One region of the Maribacter sp. TH_r10 genome, then DNA from elsewhere that is predicted to be linked to it. Evidence: riboswitches for the same ligand, from Rfam matches in the RefSeq annotation. Region 1 holds a riboswitch; each other region holds the start of a gene.
What was found. Region 1 has a riboswitch for S-adenosylmethionine ahead of R3X28_RS05135 (helix-turn-helix transcriptional regulator). Riboswitches for the same ligand answer to the same signal wherever they lie in the genome.
Positions count from the first base shown of each region.

Region 2: linked by a shared signal. The riboswitch ahead of R3X28_RS17025 (O-acetylhomoserine aminocarboxypropyltransferase/cysteine synthase family protein) and the one ahead of R3X28_RS05135 (helix-turn-helix transcriptional regulator) in region 1 are both predicted to bind S-adenosylmethionine.
Region 3: linked by a shared signal. The riboswitch ahead of R3X28_RS17075 (homocysteine S-methyltransferase family protein) and the one ahead of R3X28_RS05135 (helix-turn-helix transcriptional regulator) in region 1 are both predicted to bind S-adenosylmethionine.

Region 1 is NZ_JAWMPY010000001.1:1,244,322-1,250,527, forward strand. Features, by position in the region: gene R3X28_RS05125 (hypothetical protein) at 429-815, shown strand; gene R3X28_RS05130 (exodeoxyribonuclease VII large subunit) at 860-1,702, shown strand; SAM-I-IV-variant riboswitch at 2,919-3,016, shown strand; gene R3X28_RS05135 (helix-turn-helix transcriptional regulator) at 3,006-3,917, shown strand; gene R3X28_RS05140 (HNH endonuclease) at 4,008-4,808, opposite strand; gene R3X28_RS05145 (tetratricopeptide repeat protein) at 5,040-6,206, opposite strand, start outside.
Region 2 is NZ_JAWMPY010000009.1:65,718-71,923, forward strand. Features, by position in the region: gene R3X28_RS17010 (GLPGLI family protein) at 1-389, shown strand, start outside; gene R3X28_RS17015 (TonB-dependent receptor) at 440-3,118, shown strand; gene metK (methionine adenosyltransferase) at 3,422-4,678, shown strand; SAM riboswitch class I at 4,755-4,893, shown strand; gene R3X28_RS17025 (O-acetylhomoserine aminocarboxypropyltransferase/cysteine synthase family protein) at 5,017-6,206, shown strand, end outside.
Region 3 is NZ_JAWMPY010000009.1:79,463-85,668, forward strand. Features, by position in the region: gene R3X28_RS17060 (sulfate adenylyltransferase subunit 1) at 1-1,050, shown strand, start outside; gene R3X28_RS17065 (nitrite/sulfite reductase) at 1,176-3,269, shown strand; gene cobA (uroporphyrinogen-III C-methyltransferase) at 3,262-4,059, shown strand; SAM riboswitch class I at 4,531-4,651, shown strand; gene R3X28_RS17075 (homocysteine S-methyltransferase family protein) at 4,899-5,906, shown strand; gene metH (methionine synthase) at 6,061-6,206, shown strand, end outside.

The DNA of each region.
Region 1 (6,206 bases):
TCAAAAGGGGGGGGTAGGGAGAAGTGAGAATTGAAGTGATGGGGTACCATGAAAGTGTAAGACACATCCTTTTCGTTGATACATCAAAATTACAATACGTCTTATGTCGCATATTTCCGTCGGAAGAGAATTTTTGGACTAAAAGGGTCAATGGGTATACCCCTTAAAAGATGAAACATGAACATAAAAACAATTATATAGCTTATTATCCCATAACAAAACATAAACTATTAGATAATACATTATTAAATATTTTATATATAGTATAAACTATCCTATAATACAGCAATACAGTATAAAATATCCCATAATGCACGATAAAATTTCCTTTGATCGTAGTTAACCTTCCATTGATCGAAAATGACCGCCTAGGTTTGGATCCTATTTAAGTAAATGTAAGTTTTGTGTTCAAACTTAAAAAATCGATAATGGAAGTAATCAAGCTTAAATTGAAAACAGAGAACACTAGTGGGGAACAGGCAATAATCATAGTGAAAAAATTTGTAGAGGCGTGTGTTTTTTTAGATGCCTCAAGGATAGAGCCATATATACATGACGATCAGTACTTCGATGATCTTGACAAATATCGATTTCTGGCGTTTCTCAAGTCCCAATTCGATTCTGCCAGGGAAAGCGGCATAAAGAGAATGATCATTAAGGAGGGAAGGTGTGAGATGTGCGTGAAAGGACATCGCACGAGTGAATTCTACAGTGATGGACCAACCCCGAGGTTCGCCTATGTCTTCGAAGTAAATAACGGTGAGATCATCAACATTTTCAATTGCAATGCCAGTTCTGGATGGTTTAAGAAATAATAATTAGTTAAAAACGTTTTAACTTAGTGTTTAAAATTCGATAAATGCAGGACTTATCCTTTACTGTAGATTCACTAACCGAAATTTGCAAGAACACTTTTACATCTCCAATAGAGGAGAGAATCATAAAACTAGAGGGTTTTTATTCGCCAGGAAACAACAAGAAATATGGTGGCGTCTATTATGATGTTTTACATGATGAAAATAAGCTTAGTAAATTCACCCTGGTAGTACCTGCAAAGTTAAGGGAGGACCTAGTCTCCAAACAATATTATGTTTTTGAAGGTCATCTTAATAAAACTACGAACAACTTTAATGACGGTATCATCAAACTACAGTTCAAGGCCACTAAGGTTAAAGGTAGAAAGGACGAATTTCAATTCATTACCAAGGCTGAATTCAGTGTAGTACAGGAGCGGTTTAAACGCCCAATTCCCTTTTTGGACCAACTACTGTTAGAAAAGATTTTAAGCAATCAGAAGCCCGTGATAAACATTATAACAGGTTCTACTTCTATAGTTGGCGAAGATTATAGAGGTCAGTTAACTGATTCTGAATTTTACACTATAAACGAGCACCAGGTTAACCTTTCGAACAGTCAAGAGATTAGTAAAAAGATCAAACTCTTATCAAAAGTAGAGTCGGATATGCTAATTGTTATGAGAGGTGGTGGAAGTGGACTGGAGATATTCAACGACGTAGCTTTATGTAAAGCTTCATTGGAATGCTCTATGCCATTTGTTACTGCTATTGGGCACAAGGAGGACGTTACCTTGCTAGAAAAATGTGCTGATAAAGGTTTTGGTACCCCTACTGCATTCGGCTCATTTCTGCAGAACCTAGTGGACAGATACAGAAATCAAATAACAGATACAGAAATCAAATAAAGGACCGTACCACTCTGAATGAAAGAATAACCGTCCTGGAGAAAGACTTAGCTTTAGTATCCAAGGATAGGGAGGAAAGACTACTAAAGGCGGAGAATTCCATTAAGGAAGAGATACTGAGGGGACAAAAGGACAAGGAGAAATTGGAACAAATTTTTAAGACCAGGGAAAAGCAATATTTATATGTTTTAATCTCAGTTTCGTTTTTACTTATCGTTTGTCTTTTGATTATTTTTTTATAAAGACACTATTAGTCTATTATTCCCCTTTCCCTGGCATAACGTTTCTGATACAGCCCATTGAGTGTATAATATCGTTTTCCTCTAATACATGTGGCGGGAACAAATAGTTTGGCCTCCAAGCTAAAATGAAACAATCCCAATATTAAATTCAGTATTTGTCCGATTTTTATAGCTAATTATAATTTTTTCTAATGTGCCAATCTATATGCCTTAAGTTGGAATAGCTGAAAATGATATTTACTTTGTCCTTTTAAGCTTATATGGTTTGAAAATCTTGACTACCGATATATTTTAAAGATTTAATAGCCTATAATACCTTATTTGACTCATTTTTTTTAGTGAAAGGACCTCTTAATCTGGATGCGAATAGTCTATTACTTTTTAGGGGCTATTAGGCTTTTTGTTAAACAATAAGAAACCATTGTTAAAATTCTTTAAGCTATTAATCTTAACTATTTGTTGCTGAACGACTGCTTACAGTAGGTAATAGATCTTTTTTAAAGTTTAAAGAAAAGTATTATAGACTATCCTGCAATAAGTTTTTGTTTCACAATAAGCTTAAATTATAGCTTTATTATTCGTACAACTAGATTAAGTACAATCCCAAACTGCCCGAAGGGCGTAAAGTCAATCCTACTTTTATATCGAATTTCCTAACTGCCCGAAGGGCGTATAGAGTTCCAAAACTAAATTTGTGTTTGTCATATCAGTTAGAAGCATCCTTGCAAGGGTTCATCCACCCTACATAATGTTAATAAAGCGATAAAACCTATTTTTTAACATTTTAAAATAACATAATGTTTTAAATATAACATTATGTAGTTTTTAATACAACCATCAAAAGAGTCGGCACAAAAAAATAGTTAATACACTTGGATGTTAAGAAAATAATACGTAATATTGCAAAATGATGATAAGAATTGCAAAATTAAAATATTATTTTGTAATAAACTAATTAAAATTATAAATTAACATTTATAAATCTATAGAATCCCTCTAAAGGGTGCCAACCTGTTATCTCATTAATAAGGTGGTTCAATGATTTGGCTAAAAAGCAATTAATGAGTTTAAATATTATACAACAGGACAAAGTAAGGGCACTACTTAAAAGTGAACTAAGCGAAGTTGAGAATGTCAAGTCATATTTAAAGAAAATAGATTCTAAACTTAATGATTCCAAAAGTCCCTACTACCTTAATAGACCCCTATATACCAAGATTACAGTAGCATCACAAAAATCAAAAGACCCATCAACTCATGTCGATGACTTGAAAAATGTTAAGAGTTTGTTTGAACAGGGTAAGACAATGCCAAATTCAAGCATTGAGTTTATACCATTTACTAAAAACAATTTTACTAAACCTTATAACAATGTAATTTGCGATAGTTTGGATAATGTTATCGAAGAGTATGATTTTAATGGCGATCCATTCTTAAAGGGAACCTTTGGATATGAACAAGTTTTGTTACCACAAAATAGATTATCGACCCTTGTTGATTTTTATAGAATTCTACCAGCTATCCTGAATGGGTATAATGTATGCAGAAAACCAGGCTATGGCTGTTTGAAGGAATTGTCAAATGAGCTTTTTCACCACTATGCTCCTAAAAAAGTGCAGGTTATAGGGAATAAATACCGTAATGAATCTTTCAATAAGATAGATAAGATTATTAATAAGGTCGTCAATGAACCTAGACCTATCAAAGGCAGGTTTGTAACGACTAATATCATCTGGAATCCTGATTATGACTTTACTAGTGAACAGAAAAGCCTAATTTTCAATCAATACAATGGTAAACAAAGCAAGAATAAGACTTTTGAATTACTACAATCTTATTATAAAAAAGGGATGACCCAGAAGCAATTATGGGAAATGGCGGGGGTTAGCCGTTCAACTGTTAAAAGGTATTGGGAATCCTTAAAAGCGGCTGTCCCTGAACTTCATGAAAGCAAAGGTGTTGAAGCAGCTTAACGCAATGAATTGGATTATTGTGAGAAAGGACAAAAATAAGAATCACCAAATATAAACGTAAGAAATATATCCTATGGGCCTTGATAATAGTTAACCTTTATACCTCGTATTAAGATACTTTTTGGACGGAAATGTTCCATCAATCCTTTTATGTAATTCCTGACCGTGGAATCTTCCGTATGGGGAGTCTATTATGGAATCATCAACTTCAATCATATAAGTCTTCGGGTTGATTTTTATGAGGGCATCATCAAACAAGCAATGTATATCAGATCTTAATAACAACCCATTCTCTAGCTGGTTGTTCCCAGATATGCTATGAGGCTCTATATGACATGCTTCCAGTACACTTTCTGGTCCATGGCCACTAATAGCGCATTTATGATTATAAGCTTTCAAAAGACTTTCCCTGAGTTTCGGTTGCCCTCTTCTGATGGTTCGGGCAAAGTATTGTTTTTCATTGAAGTCGTCATTAATCGGTGCGGCTATCTCAATGCTGGTGAATTTCCCAAAGTCAAATTCAATTCTGGATATTGAATTGGTGAAGTTCGTCCGTGGGTCGCCACCAATATCATCAAATGAAAGGGGAGGGTCGAATTTATGGTAATCCTCTAAGTGCGCGGCTAGCCTACCCCTTCTTTTTGGATCGTCTTCTAAAGGTGGTTTCGGCTCCAGTTCTTTTATCCTGCCGTATCCAAGCAGACGTTTGTCATTATTGGCAGATTTTTTAGTAAGGCAAAATACTATATAGTCACCAGCCTTTATTTGTAGGGAGTTCGCGATACCTACGGGATATTCATAGGTCTCACCGACTATATCCCCATATCCAGAATGTTTCTTGTGCAGCACTAACCAAGTAGCCATAATCTCTACATTCAAATGATTATTCATCCAAAGATAATCAATACTGTTTATTCATAATTAAAGAAATTTAAAATATCACTTTATTTGAAAAATAGGCTATATGAAGTTGAAAAGTCACTTCTAAGTTTCCAATAGAATCGAGATTACCCAGTGTCCTAAAAACAAAAAGCCCCTAAAATGGGCTTAAAAGAGGTCTTTTTTTTCTGTTCAAGGGCTTGTGCAACGATTACTTCTGTGGTGTACTGGCAATGGTATTTTCTATGTATTTTCTTCCCAATATGTCAAAATGTATTCAGCTACACTAATGTATTTCTCAGCATTGATGGTATTTGGCGGTAATTCTCTATAAGCATTAAGCGCATTTTTGGCACTCGATATTGATTTGTTTTTGTCAATTCTACTATTTCGATAAAATAGAGCTAAATTAATACAAGCCTCTCCATAATATTTTAGGTAAATTTCGGGGCTATCTTCTGCTAACTTATATAAAATCCCCAACCCTTCTTCATAGGCTTTTTCTGCTTTTTTATGTTTCTTGCGAGACGACTGAAAACTTCCCAAATTGTTTAAATTCGTGGCTAAAGTTGATAAATATGTTTGGGGATTGTCCTCCGCTAATTTTCTGGATATACCCAATGCTTCCTTATAGGACTCCTCTGCTTTTTTAAATTTATTTTCGGCAACCTGTAACAGCCCCAAATTGTTCAGATTAGTGGCTACTCCATGCAAATAAGTTTGGGGATTGTCTATCGCTAATTTTCTTGATATCTCCAATGCTTCTTGAATTGATTTTTCTCCTTCTTCGTAATCATTTGTTTCTTCGTATATAACTGCCAGATTGTTCAGGCTAGAAGCAATGTCAGGCAAATGTTTTTGAGGATTAACTTGCGCCAATTTTCTTCTAATTTTTAAGGCTTTTAACAAGGATTCTTCTGCTTTTTCATATTCGGTTTTGTCGTAATACAGAGTCCCTAAATTATTTAAAGTAGTTGCTCGGTATGGTGAAAACTTCTGTGGGTTATCCATTGCTAATTTTCCTAAAATCTCCAATGCTTCTTGGAACGATTTTTCACCCTTATCAAATTTATTTTTTTTCTGATGCAAAATCCCCAAATTATTTAAGCTTGTGGATAAGTCGAACAAATGAACTTGAGGATTGTCTTTTACTAATATTCTTCTAATATCTAACGCCTCTTTTAGATATTTCTCGGAACCTATGTAATTGTTCATTTTTTGCTGATTCATTGCCAAATTATTTAAAGCAGTTGCAACTATAGGTTGATAAGTATTAGGGTTGTCTTCAGCCAATTTTCGTAATATCTCTAATGCATCTTGAAACGATTTTTCACCCTTCTCAAATTCATTTTTTTTCTGTTGCAAAAGCCCTAAATTGTTCAGTGTAATTGCTTTTTCTTCATCACTAGA
Region 2 (6,206 bases), on a different contig from region 1:
CCAATATGCAGGCATTGTTCCGTGGTAGAAGAAGGGATAATGATAACGCCGATAATAAGGAAAAAGAAAATAACGAGCCCGAATTTATAGAGAAGGAGGTTGTCGTAGAAGCATGGTATACACCGGAAGTCCCTATAAATCATGGTCCTTCTGAATATTGGGGATTACCAGGACTTATTTTGGCCGTTAGTGATGATGTTACTACCATAATTTGTTCCAAGATCACCTTGAACCCTAAGGATAAAATTGAAATCAAAGCTCCAAAAAAAGGAAAGAAGGTCACACAAGCCGAATACGATGAGATATCTCGCGAGAAAATGATAGAAATGAGGGAGAACTTTCGTAACAATCGAAGTGGCGGAGGCGGACGTGGAGGTGCAAGATTTTAGTGCAGACAATTGACAGAATCCATTATTTCTTCCCTAAAAAATATATTTAGATGAAAATTACGTTGAATATGCTGGTCTTTTTGGCCTTGGGATTTTTTGTTTCGGCCCAAGAGATTACATTAACGGGAACGGTTAAAGATAGCACGGGAACAGGTGTTGATATGGCCAATGTGATTGCCATAAATACGGCTACAAAAGGTTTGGAGTCTTATGGTATCACCAATCACTCCGGGCAATACAAATTAAATTTAAAAACCGGGAGTCAATATACGGTCAAGGTTAGTTATTTAGGCCTAAAGACCGAGTCTTTTACATTTACCGCACAGCAAACGGATGCCGTAAAGGATATTGTAATGGAGGAACAGGCCAATCAGTTAGATGAGGTTGAGGTTACCTATGAAATGCCCGTTTCGGTCAAGGGGGATACGATCGTTTATGATACCGATTCCTTTGTTTCGGGGACAGAGAAAAAATTGAAGGATGTGCTCGAAAACCTTCCGGGAATAGAAATCGATGACGACGGAAAAATAGAAGTTGAAGGGAAGACCGTGACCAAGGTAATGGTCGAAGGAAAGGACTTTTTCGATGGGGATTCCAAAATTGCCGTTGAGAATATTCCCGCCAATGCTTTAAGTAAGGTAGAGGTACTTAAAAATTACAACGAGGTTTCACAAATGAAAGGTCTCACCAATGATGATGACAATGTAGCCTTGAATATTCGATTAAAAGAAGGTAAAAAGAAATTTTGGTTCGGGGAGCTAACAGCGGGTTATGGGCCTGATGATCGTTATCTGGCACATCCAAAACTGTTTTACTATAGTCCTGAATATAGTATAAATATCATAACCGATTTAAATAATTTGGGTGAGGTACCCTTCACCCGTAGTGATTATAGGAATTTCACAGGAGGATTTCGGAGTATAAATGTACGCGGAGGTAGCTCAATTGATATTGGATCAGATGGTCTGGGTCTTACTACGGCCCAAAATAATAGGGCGAACGATATTGATACCAAATTTGCCGCGGTTAATTTTAGTTATGCCCCGACCAAATCATTGGATTTAAGCGGTTTTGGAATTTATTCTTACACAGGCACCTTGATGAAGTCACAAAGCACTACTACCTATATTGCCAGTAACGATATTGAGAATGCAACAACCAATACCGATCAAACGGTGCAATTGGGGCTTGCGAAATTAAGTGCAAGGTATAAGCCTAGTGTCGATCTTCAGGTAGATTATGATGTGTTATTAAAGCAATCCAATGATAATGAGGTGGTTGGTGTATTGTCCATATCGGATATTACAGATGAGATCTCAGAAGAAAAACGGCAGAAACCATTATCCATAAACCAAAATGCCAACTTGTATTACACCTTGAACGACAGGAATATTTTTGCTGTGGAGGCCCAGTATCTGTATCAAGATGAGGATCCATTTTATGAGGCTATTCGAAGTGAATTCGCTTTTACCGAAATTTTTCCGGTAGATGAAGATCAAGAAATTTATAATTTGAATCAAATAAAGAATACGGTAACCAATAAGGTTGATGCGAAGGTCGACTATTACTATGTGTTGGGAGACAAAAGTAATTTGAACTTTACTTTGGGGACAACACAAAGCCATCAGAATTTCAACTCCGCTATATATCAGATATTGGACGGGGATAATATTTTGGATATTGAAGGCTCGGACTATGAAAACGATGTGACCTATAGTGTTTCTGATCTTTATTTAGGTTTTCATTATAAGGTTATATCCGGGATTTTCACGTTCAACCCTGGGGTTACCTTGCATCAGTTTAATGTAAAGAACGAACAATTGGGAACTACGGTAAAAGATGATCTTACTTCCTTGTTGCCAGATGTTTATATTAATGCCCAATTGAAAAAATCGGAAAACCTTAGGTTTAATTATAGGGTAACCCGGTCGTTTACTGATGTCAATAAATTTGCACAGGGGTATGTACTTAATAACTACAACTCTGTTTATCAAGGGAATAGAGGTCTGGAAAGTGCCTTGAACCATAATCTCTCATTGAATTTTTTCAGTTTCAATATGTTCAATTTCACGAATATTTTCGGGAATGTCACTTATACGAAAAGAATCGACGCCCTGAAAAGCAGTGCTGAAATTGTGGGGATTAACCGTATCAGTACCACAATCAATTCAAACTTCGAAGATGAATCGTTTTCGGCCAATGGGCGCTATGAGCGTACTTTTGGTAAAATTAAGGGTTCGGTGCGAGGTAGTTTGGCATGGTCGACCACCAATAACCTGGTAGACAATGCACAACTCACTTCCAATGCATTTACCCAAAATTATCAGGGGGCTGTGTCTACAAATTTTAAAAATGCACCCAATCTTGAAGTAGGGTATCGCTATAGTGTGAACAATTATGACAACGGCGGGCGGGAAACCACCTATTTCACTAAAAGACCTTATGCCAGGTTCGATACGGCTTTCCTTAAGAACTTTATCTTGACCGTAGATTATGATTATTACGATTACACCGATAAAGAAGGTACTATTGATAATAAGTATAGCTTCTTGGAATCGGATTTAACCTACCAACAGAAAGATAGTAAATGGGAATTCGGAATCAAGGGGACTAACCTGTTAAATACCAGTATCCTTAATAGGGATAGTACAAGCGACTTGTACTTTACCACACAATCTTACTTTGTGCAGCCGAGATATGTGCTATTTACGGTTAAATATGATATATAGTACGCTGAGGTATTGATTGCGAATACAATTGAATATTTTGGTGTTTTTTTGATAAAATACAATCGGTTTATATTATATAAGAAAAACATTTTTTATACTTTTGTCCCCAATCTTGAGAGGAAAGATTTGACTGATTGCAACCTCATAGCCTAAAATTTAAATTAGGGCCTGGTTCTTAAGGGAACTGGATACTGGACTAAGTTCGGTATTGTAAAAATGCTAAAGCAGTGATAACTGATTTCATTCAGTTTATTCGCCTTTTTCGCAATCTTTTTTTATTTCCTCCTATCTATTTTTATAAAAATGGCATATTTATTTACCTCAGAATCTGTTAGTGAAGGGCATCCGGACAAAGTTGCCGATCAAATCAGTGATGCATTATTGGATAGTTTTTTGGCTTTCGATCCCGAAAGTAAAGTAGCTTGTGAAACCTTGGTAACTACTGGGCAGGTAGTCCTGGCCGGTGAAGTTAGGAGTGATACATATCTAGATGTACAGAATATAGCACGCGATGTCGTAAATAAAATAGGATACACGAAAGGGGAATACCAATTCAGTGGCGATTCATGTGGTGTTATTTCTTTGATTCATGAACAATCACAAGACATTAACCAAGGTGTTGACCGTGGGTCTAAAGAAGAGCAAGGAGCAGGGGATCAAGGAATGATGTTCGGTTATGCCACCAAGGAAACCGAAAATTATATGCCTTTGGCTTTGGATATTTCCCATAGGATATTACAGACCCTCGCAACCATTAGAAGGGAAGGGACCGAGATTTCATATTTAAGGCCTGATGCCAAGGCCCAGGTAACTATTGAGTACTCCGACGATAATGTTCCGCAGCGTATCGATACCATCGTTGTATCTACACAGCATGATGCTTTTGATGCCGATGATGATAAGATGCTTGCGAAGATCAAGGACGATATTATTTCAATCTTAATGCCTAAGGTAATTGAGCAATTACCGGAAAGCGACCAAGCTTTATTCGATGATCAAATAAAATATCATATAAATCCGACCGGGAAATTTGTAATAGGAGGTCCGCACGGTGACACAGGACTTACGGGAAGAAAGATCATAGTAGATACTTATGGTGGTAAAGGGGCACATGGCGGTGGTGCTTTCAGTGGCAAGGATCCTAGTAAAGTGGATCGTAGTGCAGCCTATGCGGCACGTCATATTGCAAAAAATTTAGTGGCTGCCGGAGTTTCTGATGAAATATTGGTACAGGTAAGTTATGCCATAGGCGTTGTAGAGCCAACATCGATTTTTGTGAATACCTATGGTACATCTAAAATTTCATATTCAGACGGGGAAATAGCGACCATAGTATCGCAATTGTTCGATATGCGTCCTTTTGCCATAGAAGAAAGACTTAAGCTTCGTAACCCTATTTATTTGGAAACCGCAGCTTACGGTCATATGGGTAAAGAGCCCCAGACAATAACAAAGATTTTTGAATCCCCTTATAATGGTAGGATTGAAAAAGAAGTGGAGTTGTTCACATGGGAAAAATTGGATATGGTAGATGCGGTAAAATCCGCATTTAAAATGTGATTTTTTTTAAAAAGATTAGGAAAAACCAAATACACGGCCTTATATTTGCCGTTCAAAAGTTCAAACACATATTGAATTGTTATCAAGAAAGGTGGAGGGAATAGACCCTGTGAAGCCTTAGCAACCCTTTGCCTCCTGTGCAAAGAAGGTGCTAAATTCTATCTTGAGGCTGAATGTTTTCAGTATCCTTTAATTTAGGCAAGAATAGATAACGAAACGAATTACATTTTTGTAATTGTCTCTTTCTTTTTAACTTTTTGATTATTCCTAGTTGCGAATCGCAGCACAGGTACTAGTGTTTTGATTTATTTTATTAACAACATAAACAAATTAAAATCATGGGTAATCAAAAATTTACAACAAACGCATTGCATGCCGGTCATGACACCACGAAAACGGGTGGAACACGAGCAGTGCCTATTTATCAAACTTCATCGTATGTATTCGATAATACCGATCATGCCGCTAACTTATTTTCGTTGGCAGAGCTGGGTTTTATCTATACAAGGTTGAACAACCCGACCAATGAAATTTTACAGAATAGGTTGGCTGCTGTAGAAGGTGGTGTAGGTGCTGTGGTCTTTGCTTCAGGGACTTCCGCTATTTCCACAACTTTATTGACATTGTTAAAGGCGGGAGATCATATTGTGGCTTCCAGTAGTTTATATGGGGGTACTTTTAATTTATTGAACGTTACTTTACCAAGGTTGGGAATTACGACCACGTTCGTCGATGCTTCAGAACCTGCAAATTTCGGAAAAGCGGTACAAGATAATACAAGGGCAATTTTTGTGGAATCGTTGGGAAATCCAAAATTAGATGTGTTGGATCTAAAATCTATTTCAGAACAAGCCAAAACAGCCCAAGTGCCTTTCATTGTCGATAATACTGTTGCATCGCCAGCTTTGTTGAATCCTATTGAATACGGTGCGAACCTTGTGATCCATTCGCTGACGAAATATATCGGTGGCCAAGGAACTTCTTTGGGTGGTGCTGTAATCGATGCAGGTACATTTGATTGGGCAAACGGCAAATATCCGGAATTCACCGAACCTTCTGCAGGTTATCACGGTTTGGTATATAGCGAAGCCTTAGGAGCAGCGGCATTTACATTTAAATTGATTTTGGAAGGATTACGCGATTTCGGAGGTGCACTTAGTCCGTTTAACGCTTTTCAGATCATTCAAGGTTTGGAAACATTATCCGTTCGTATAAAGCAGCATAGTGAGAATGCGTTGGAGTTGGCTACATGGTTAGAAGGACGGGAAGAGGTCGCATGGGTAAATTACCCAGGTCTGAAAAGTAGCAAGTACTACGATTTGGCCCAGGAATATTTGCCAAAAGGTCAAAGCGGTTTGGTAACATTCGGTGTAAAAGGTGGGTTCGAAGCTGCAAAAAAAGTCACCGATGCGACTAAAATATTCTCTTTATTGGCCAATATCGGTGATACGAAATCTTTGATCATCCATCCTGCGAGTACAACACACCAACAATTGACGGAAGAGCAACAAGAAACCGCAGGGGTAGG
Region 3 (6,206 bases), on a different contig from region 1:
GGAATTACCATTGATGTTGCCCATATCTATTTTTCAACACCCAAGAAAAGTTATATCATAGCGGATACTCCCGGTCATGTGGAATATACTAGGAATATGGTAACAGGGGCATCAACATCACAGGCAGCGATTATTTTGATCGATGCTAGAAAAGGAGTGATTGAACAGACGAATCGCCACTTTTTCATCAATAACCTTTTGCGGATAAAGAATGTTATCGTTGCGATTAATAAAATGGATCTGGTTGACTATTCCGAAGAAACCTATAATGCGATTAAGGCCGATTTTGAGACTTTGATGGAGAAAAGGGATTATCAAGACCAGAATATCACCTTTATTCCGGTTAGTGCCCTTAAAGGGGATAATGTAGTTCATAAAGGTGAGAATTTTTCTTGGTATGATGGTAAGACCTTATTGGAGCATTTAGAACAATTGGATAAAAAGGATGTGTTCAACGTGGGTACACCAAGATTTCCAGTTCAATACGTTATTCGACCAAAAACAGATGAATTCCATGATTTCAGGGGATTTGCAGGTAAAGTCTATGGTGGTGAATTGAGTGTAGGGGATGAGGTCGTGGCCTTACCTTCCCAGACAAAATCAAAAATCAAGGACATTTATTTTTACGATAAGAAGTTCGAGACGGCTTCTAGACGTTCTTCTGTGACCATTACCCTAGAAGATGAAATCAATGTAAGTCGTGGGGATATGTTGGTTAAAGTCGGTGATATGCCGAAAATAGACAAACAATTTACCGCTACCATATCTTGGATGGATGCCAAAAACATGAATGCTGGTGGTAAATATATCATTCAGCATGGGGTAAACAAGGTCTTGGCCAAAGTTGATAGTATTCACCACAAGATCAATCCTGATTATTCGGGTATTGAAGAAGTGGATTCCCTAAAGATCAATGATATTGCCAAGGTATCTTTTAAATTGAACAAACCAATTTTCTTTGATGCTTTTAAAGATCATAGAACAAATGGGTCATTTATCTTAATAGATACACAATCCAACAACACGGTGGGTGCCGGTTTTATAAATTAATTTTTTGAACACATAGCGAATTGACCAAAATTCAATCGCTTGTGGTTTTAATTACCTATTAAAACTATGGGCAAAATAGAAGAATATGGCAGGGTATTTTGCTTAAAATTTATCAATAATAGAATATGCGAAGTTTTAGAACAGAAATAGAAAATCCGGTGGTAGAAAAGGATATCATCGAGTTAGAGGCGAAAATCCGTCAGTTTAAAGATGGAAAGCTTGATGAAGAGAAATTCCGAAGCCTTCGTTTGGCCCGCGGTGTATACGGACAGCGACAGTTCGGTGTTCAGATGATTCGCATTAAACTGCCCTATGGTAAGGTAACATCGACCCAACTTAGAAGAATTTGTGAGGTTTCCGATGAATATTCAACCGGTAGATTGCATATTACTACAAGACAAGATATTCAGATACACTATGTGGATTTAGATAGGACACCTGAGCTTTGGGCCCAATTGGAAAAGGATGATATAACATTAAGGGAAGCTTGTGGTAACACCGTAAGAAACGTAACGGCGAGCGAAACGGCCGGGATAGATGTTGATGAACCTTTTGACGTTTCACCGTATGCACATGCCCTTTTCGATTATTTTCTTCGAAATCCCATTAGTCAGGAAATGGGACGAAAATTCAAGGTTTCTTTCTCGGCAAGTGATGCAGATACGGGATTGTCCTATATGCACGATTTAGGCTTCATTGCCAAAGTGGAAAATGGGGTACGCGGATTTAAGGTCATGTTGGGCGGTGGTCTGGGATCACAACCCCGACATGCCGATGAGTTGTTCCCGTTTTTACCTACAAATAAGATTATTCCTTTAATGGAAGGTGTTGTGCGGGTTTTTGATCGCTATGGGGAACGTAAGAGTAGGTCTAGGGCAAGATTAAAATTCTTGTTGAAAGATGTTGGTTTGGAAGGTTTTAAACAATTGGTCGAAGATGAGAAGAAAGCAGTACCTTTAAAGTCATATGCTATAGTTGCCGAAACGTATCCAAAACCTAGTATTTCAACAATAACCGATGTGCCCCAAGTTGAAATAGCTGATAAAGCTGCTTTTGAAACGTGGAAATCAACGAATCTTGTCCCTCAAAAACAAGAAGGGTATGTGGCAATCGGTATTAAGGTACTTTTAGGTGATTTCTATACCGATAAAGCTCGTTTATTGGCAACATTGGTCGAAAAATATGCGGCTGGGGAATTACGTTTATCCCTACGTCAGAATATTTTGATTCCTTATGTGAAAGAAGAATTGGTACCTTTCTTTTATTCAGAACTCTTGAAAATGGGATTTGCGGATGCTGGTTATAATAAGGCAGTTGATATTACTTCTTGTCCAGGAACCGATACCTGTAATTTGGGAATTGCAAGTAGTACGGGAATCGCCACGGAATTGGAAAGGGTAATCAAAGCAGAATATCCAAAATATATTAATAACCCCGATGTACTTATCAAAATTAGTGGTTGTATGAATGCATGCGGGCAGCATAGCATGGCAAACATTGGTTTTCAAGGGATGTCTATAAAAACCAAGGATAAATTGGTTGCCCCTGCATTACAGATTTTATTGGGCGGAGGAAATTTAGGCGATGGTAATGCGGCCTTTGCGGATAAAGTTTTAAAAGTGCCAAGTAAAAGAGGACCGGAAGCCCTCCGCATTATTCTGAACGATTTTGAGGCCAATGGTAATGGGGCTTCTTATGTCACATACTATGCAGAAAAAGGAAAATCCTATTTTTATGACCTATTAAAACATTTAAGCAATTTAGATACGATCACCCCTAGTGATTATATCGATTGGGGTTCAGAGGAAAAATATCAAAAAGCGATCGGGGTAGGCGAGTGTGCAGGAGTGGTCATAGATTTAGTAGCGACTTTACTCTACGAAAGCGAGGAAAAAATCGTTAATGCGATTTCAGCTATTCATGAACAAAAATGGGCGGCCAGTATCTATCATTCGTATACTGCAATGGTAAATGCGGCAAAGGCACTATTGACTTCGGAAAATACGAAAACGAATACCCATATTAGTATAATAGAGGATTTTGATGAAATCTTTGTACAATCCAATCGATTAAAGGTCGAAGGTGGGTTTACCGATATGGTACTTCAAATAAAGTCAAATGAGCCTACTGAAACGTTTGCCAAGAATTACTTGAAGGAGGCTCAAGATTTTCTTGAGAGTATTGATGCATATAGAAAATTAGATTTATCCAATGTTTAAGCAACCCAAATTAACAGTGGTCGGGGCAGGGCCAGGCGATGTGGATTTGATTACCGTAAAAGGGGTCAAGGTCTTGGCAAGTGCCGATGTTATTTTGTACGATGCTTTGGTAGACGATGTCTTGCTGGGTTATGCGCCAAAGGCCGAACATATTTTTGTGGGTAAGCGAAGAGGGTGTTATTCCTATGAACAGGACCAAATAAATGAACTTATTGTAAGTAGGGCATTGAGCCATGGTCATGTTGTACGATTAAAAGGGGGTGATCCATTTGTTTTTGGTAGAGGTGCTGAGGAAATGGAATATGCAGCTGCTCAAGGAATAGAAGTAGCTATGGTTCCGGGTATATCCTCCTCGGTGTCCGTACCGGCTTCCCAACAGATTCCTGTAACCAAAAGGGGTTCATCGGAAAGTTTTTGGGTAATTACAGGGACAACAAAGGAACATAAATTATCTGAAGATGTTCGTTTGGCGGCAAAATCCAATGCTACCGTGGTGATTCTTATGGGGATGAGTAAATTAGGTGCGATAGTTGATCTTTTTAAACAAGAAGGAAAGTCAAATATGCCCATTGCCATTATTCAAAACGGCACTCGAAAAAATGAGAAAGTCGGTGTAGGGACCATAAGTACCATTGTTAAGACGGTTGAAAAGAAGGAATTGAAAAATCCCGCGATCATTATTATCGGGGATGTGGTTAAACATCGAGAACGTATTTCGGAGCTTCAAAATAATTATTCAGAAAGTGATGTACAAGCAGATTTGCCTAACGGAATCAATTTCATAAAATAGGTATTCAAGGTCATTGATTGCTTTATTCTTAAAAACTTTGTTTGGGAATGATAGTAAGGCATTCCGAAACCCTAAATTTCTTTAATCACCTGTATTAGGTACTTGTTATCAGCGATACAATGGTCGATTGTCTTTCATATTGTGAATGTAGAAAGGTTGTCATGGCTATGAAAAGGTAATGTTTGAATGGCTATTCCGACAAATTCAATGAATAAGACAAAAGCAAAAAGCTCGCGGTGGTTTTTCCAGAATTCCTTCGGTAATAAAAAATCATGTAATACACGGTCTAAATGCTTTTAAGGGTGCATTTTAGGGGAACTTTGAGCAAAAGGTTGTAAAGATGAGGGAAGGGTCATGTAGTTTTTGTCTACAAGAGGTGAAATTTAAAGCAATAGCCTAAAACTAAGGTTATTCCTTGTTTTTGAGCAAACAGTGCCGTTAATTTGCAACGAGTTCTTTAATACATTGAAGAAGTTATCAAGAAAGGCGGAGGGACTAGACCCTATGAAACCTTGGCAACCCTTTTTTCCAGTCCGTTACGGGAATAAGAAGGTGCTAAATTCTATCAGGCCATGGGCGTGAAAGATAACCCCATAAAAAGGACATCTGTCTTAGCCCTTTCCTTGATCAATTAAAATAATAGAGCGTTATCATATAGAAAAAATGAAGATGCTTTGGTGTTTTATCATGTTTTATCATGTCTCACAAAATGGTTTTCATAACCTTTGAGGAGCAAAAAAAACGTGCATTTAATGCTCCAAGAATACCGGAAGAAGGGCATTCAAAAAGGGGTTTATGAAAAAAAAGGAAATTAAAGATATTTTTGGCAATCCGAAAACATGAAAGACATAAGGAGTATATTAAAAGAGAGGGTTTTGGTTTTAGACGGTGCCATGGGTACCATGTTGCAGCGCTATAAATTTACCGAAGAGGATTTTCGTGGGGAAAGATTCAAGGACTGGCCGAGTCCCTTACAAGGTAATAATGACCTTCTTTCACTTACCCAACCAGAGGCCATAGCAGCGGTTCATGCAAAGTATCTTGAAGCGGGTGCCGATATTATTGAAACCAATACTTTTTCGGGTACTACCGTAGCCATGGCTGATTACCATATGGAAGATTTGGTATATGAACTTAATTATGAAAGTGCCCGGATTGCAAGAAAGGTCGCAGATGAATTCACGGCAAAAGAGCCTGATAAACCACGTTTTGTTGCTGGCAGCATAGGCCCTACCAATAAAACGGCAAGTATGTCCCCGGATGTTAATGACCCAGGGTTTAGGGCTGTATCATTTGACGAACTACGAATTGCTTATAAACAGCAGGTTGAGGCTTTAGTGGATGGGGGAGTTGATCTTCTTCTTGTCGAAACTATTTTTGACACATTAAATGCCAAGGCGGCCCTATTCGCAATTGAAGAGGTAAAAGAAGAACGTAAAGTTGATGTGCCGGTTATGGTAAGCGGTACCATTACAGATGCTTCAGGACGAACCTTGTCGGGTCAAACGGCAGAGGCATTTTTGATTTCCGTATCGCATATTCCAATACTATCCGTAGGTTTCAATTGTGCACTGGGGGCCAGTCAGTTGGTGCCCCATTTAGAAGTCTTGTCTTCAAAAACCGATTTCGCGGTTTCGGCACACCCTAATGCCGGTTTACCTAATGCTTTTGGGGAATATGATGAAACCCCCGAACAAATGGCGGAACAGATAAAAGAATATTTAGAAAAAGGATTGGTGAATATCGTTGGCGGATGCTGTGGAACTACCCCGGAACATATTTCGGCAATGGCAAGTTTGGTCAAGGGCTTTAAGCCAAGAAAATCTTTGGCAAATAGTTTAGAGTAGAAGTATATGGCATATATTGAATTGAATACACCGTTATTCCTAGCTATGGGTCAGGATTCTTTAAATAGAAATAGTTCTTTGGATTTTCAGGGACAGGGAAAAAACGCAAAGAATTGCATGATGGATTTGTCAATTTTAAAAACAATTTTCGGTAATGAGTGATGCATCCAACATAAGAACCACCGTTGATCATAGTCAGGAATCCAAATATTTGAAATTAAGCGGTCTAGAGCCATTGATAGTTACTCCTGAAAGTAATTTCATTAATGTTGGGGAACGTACCAATGTGGCCGGATCAAG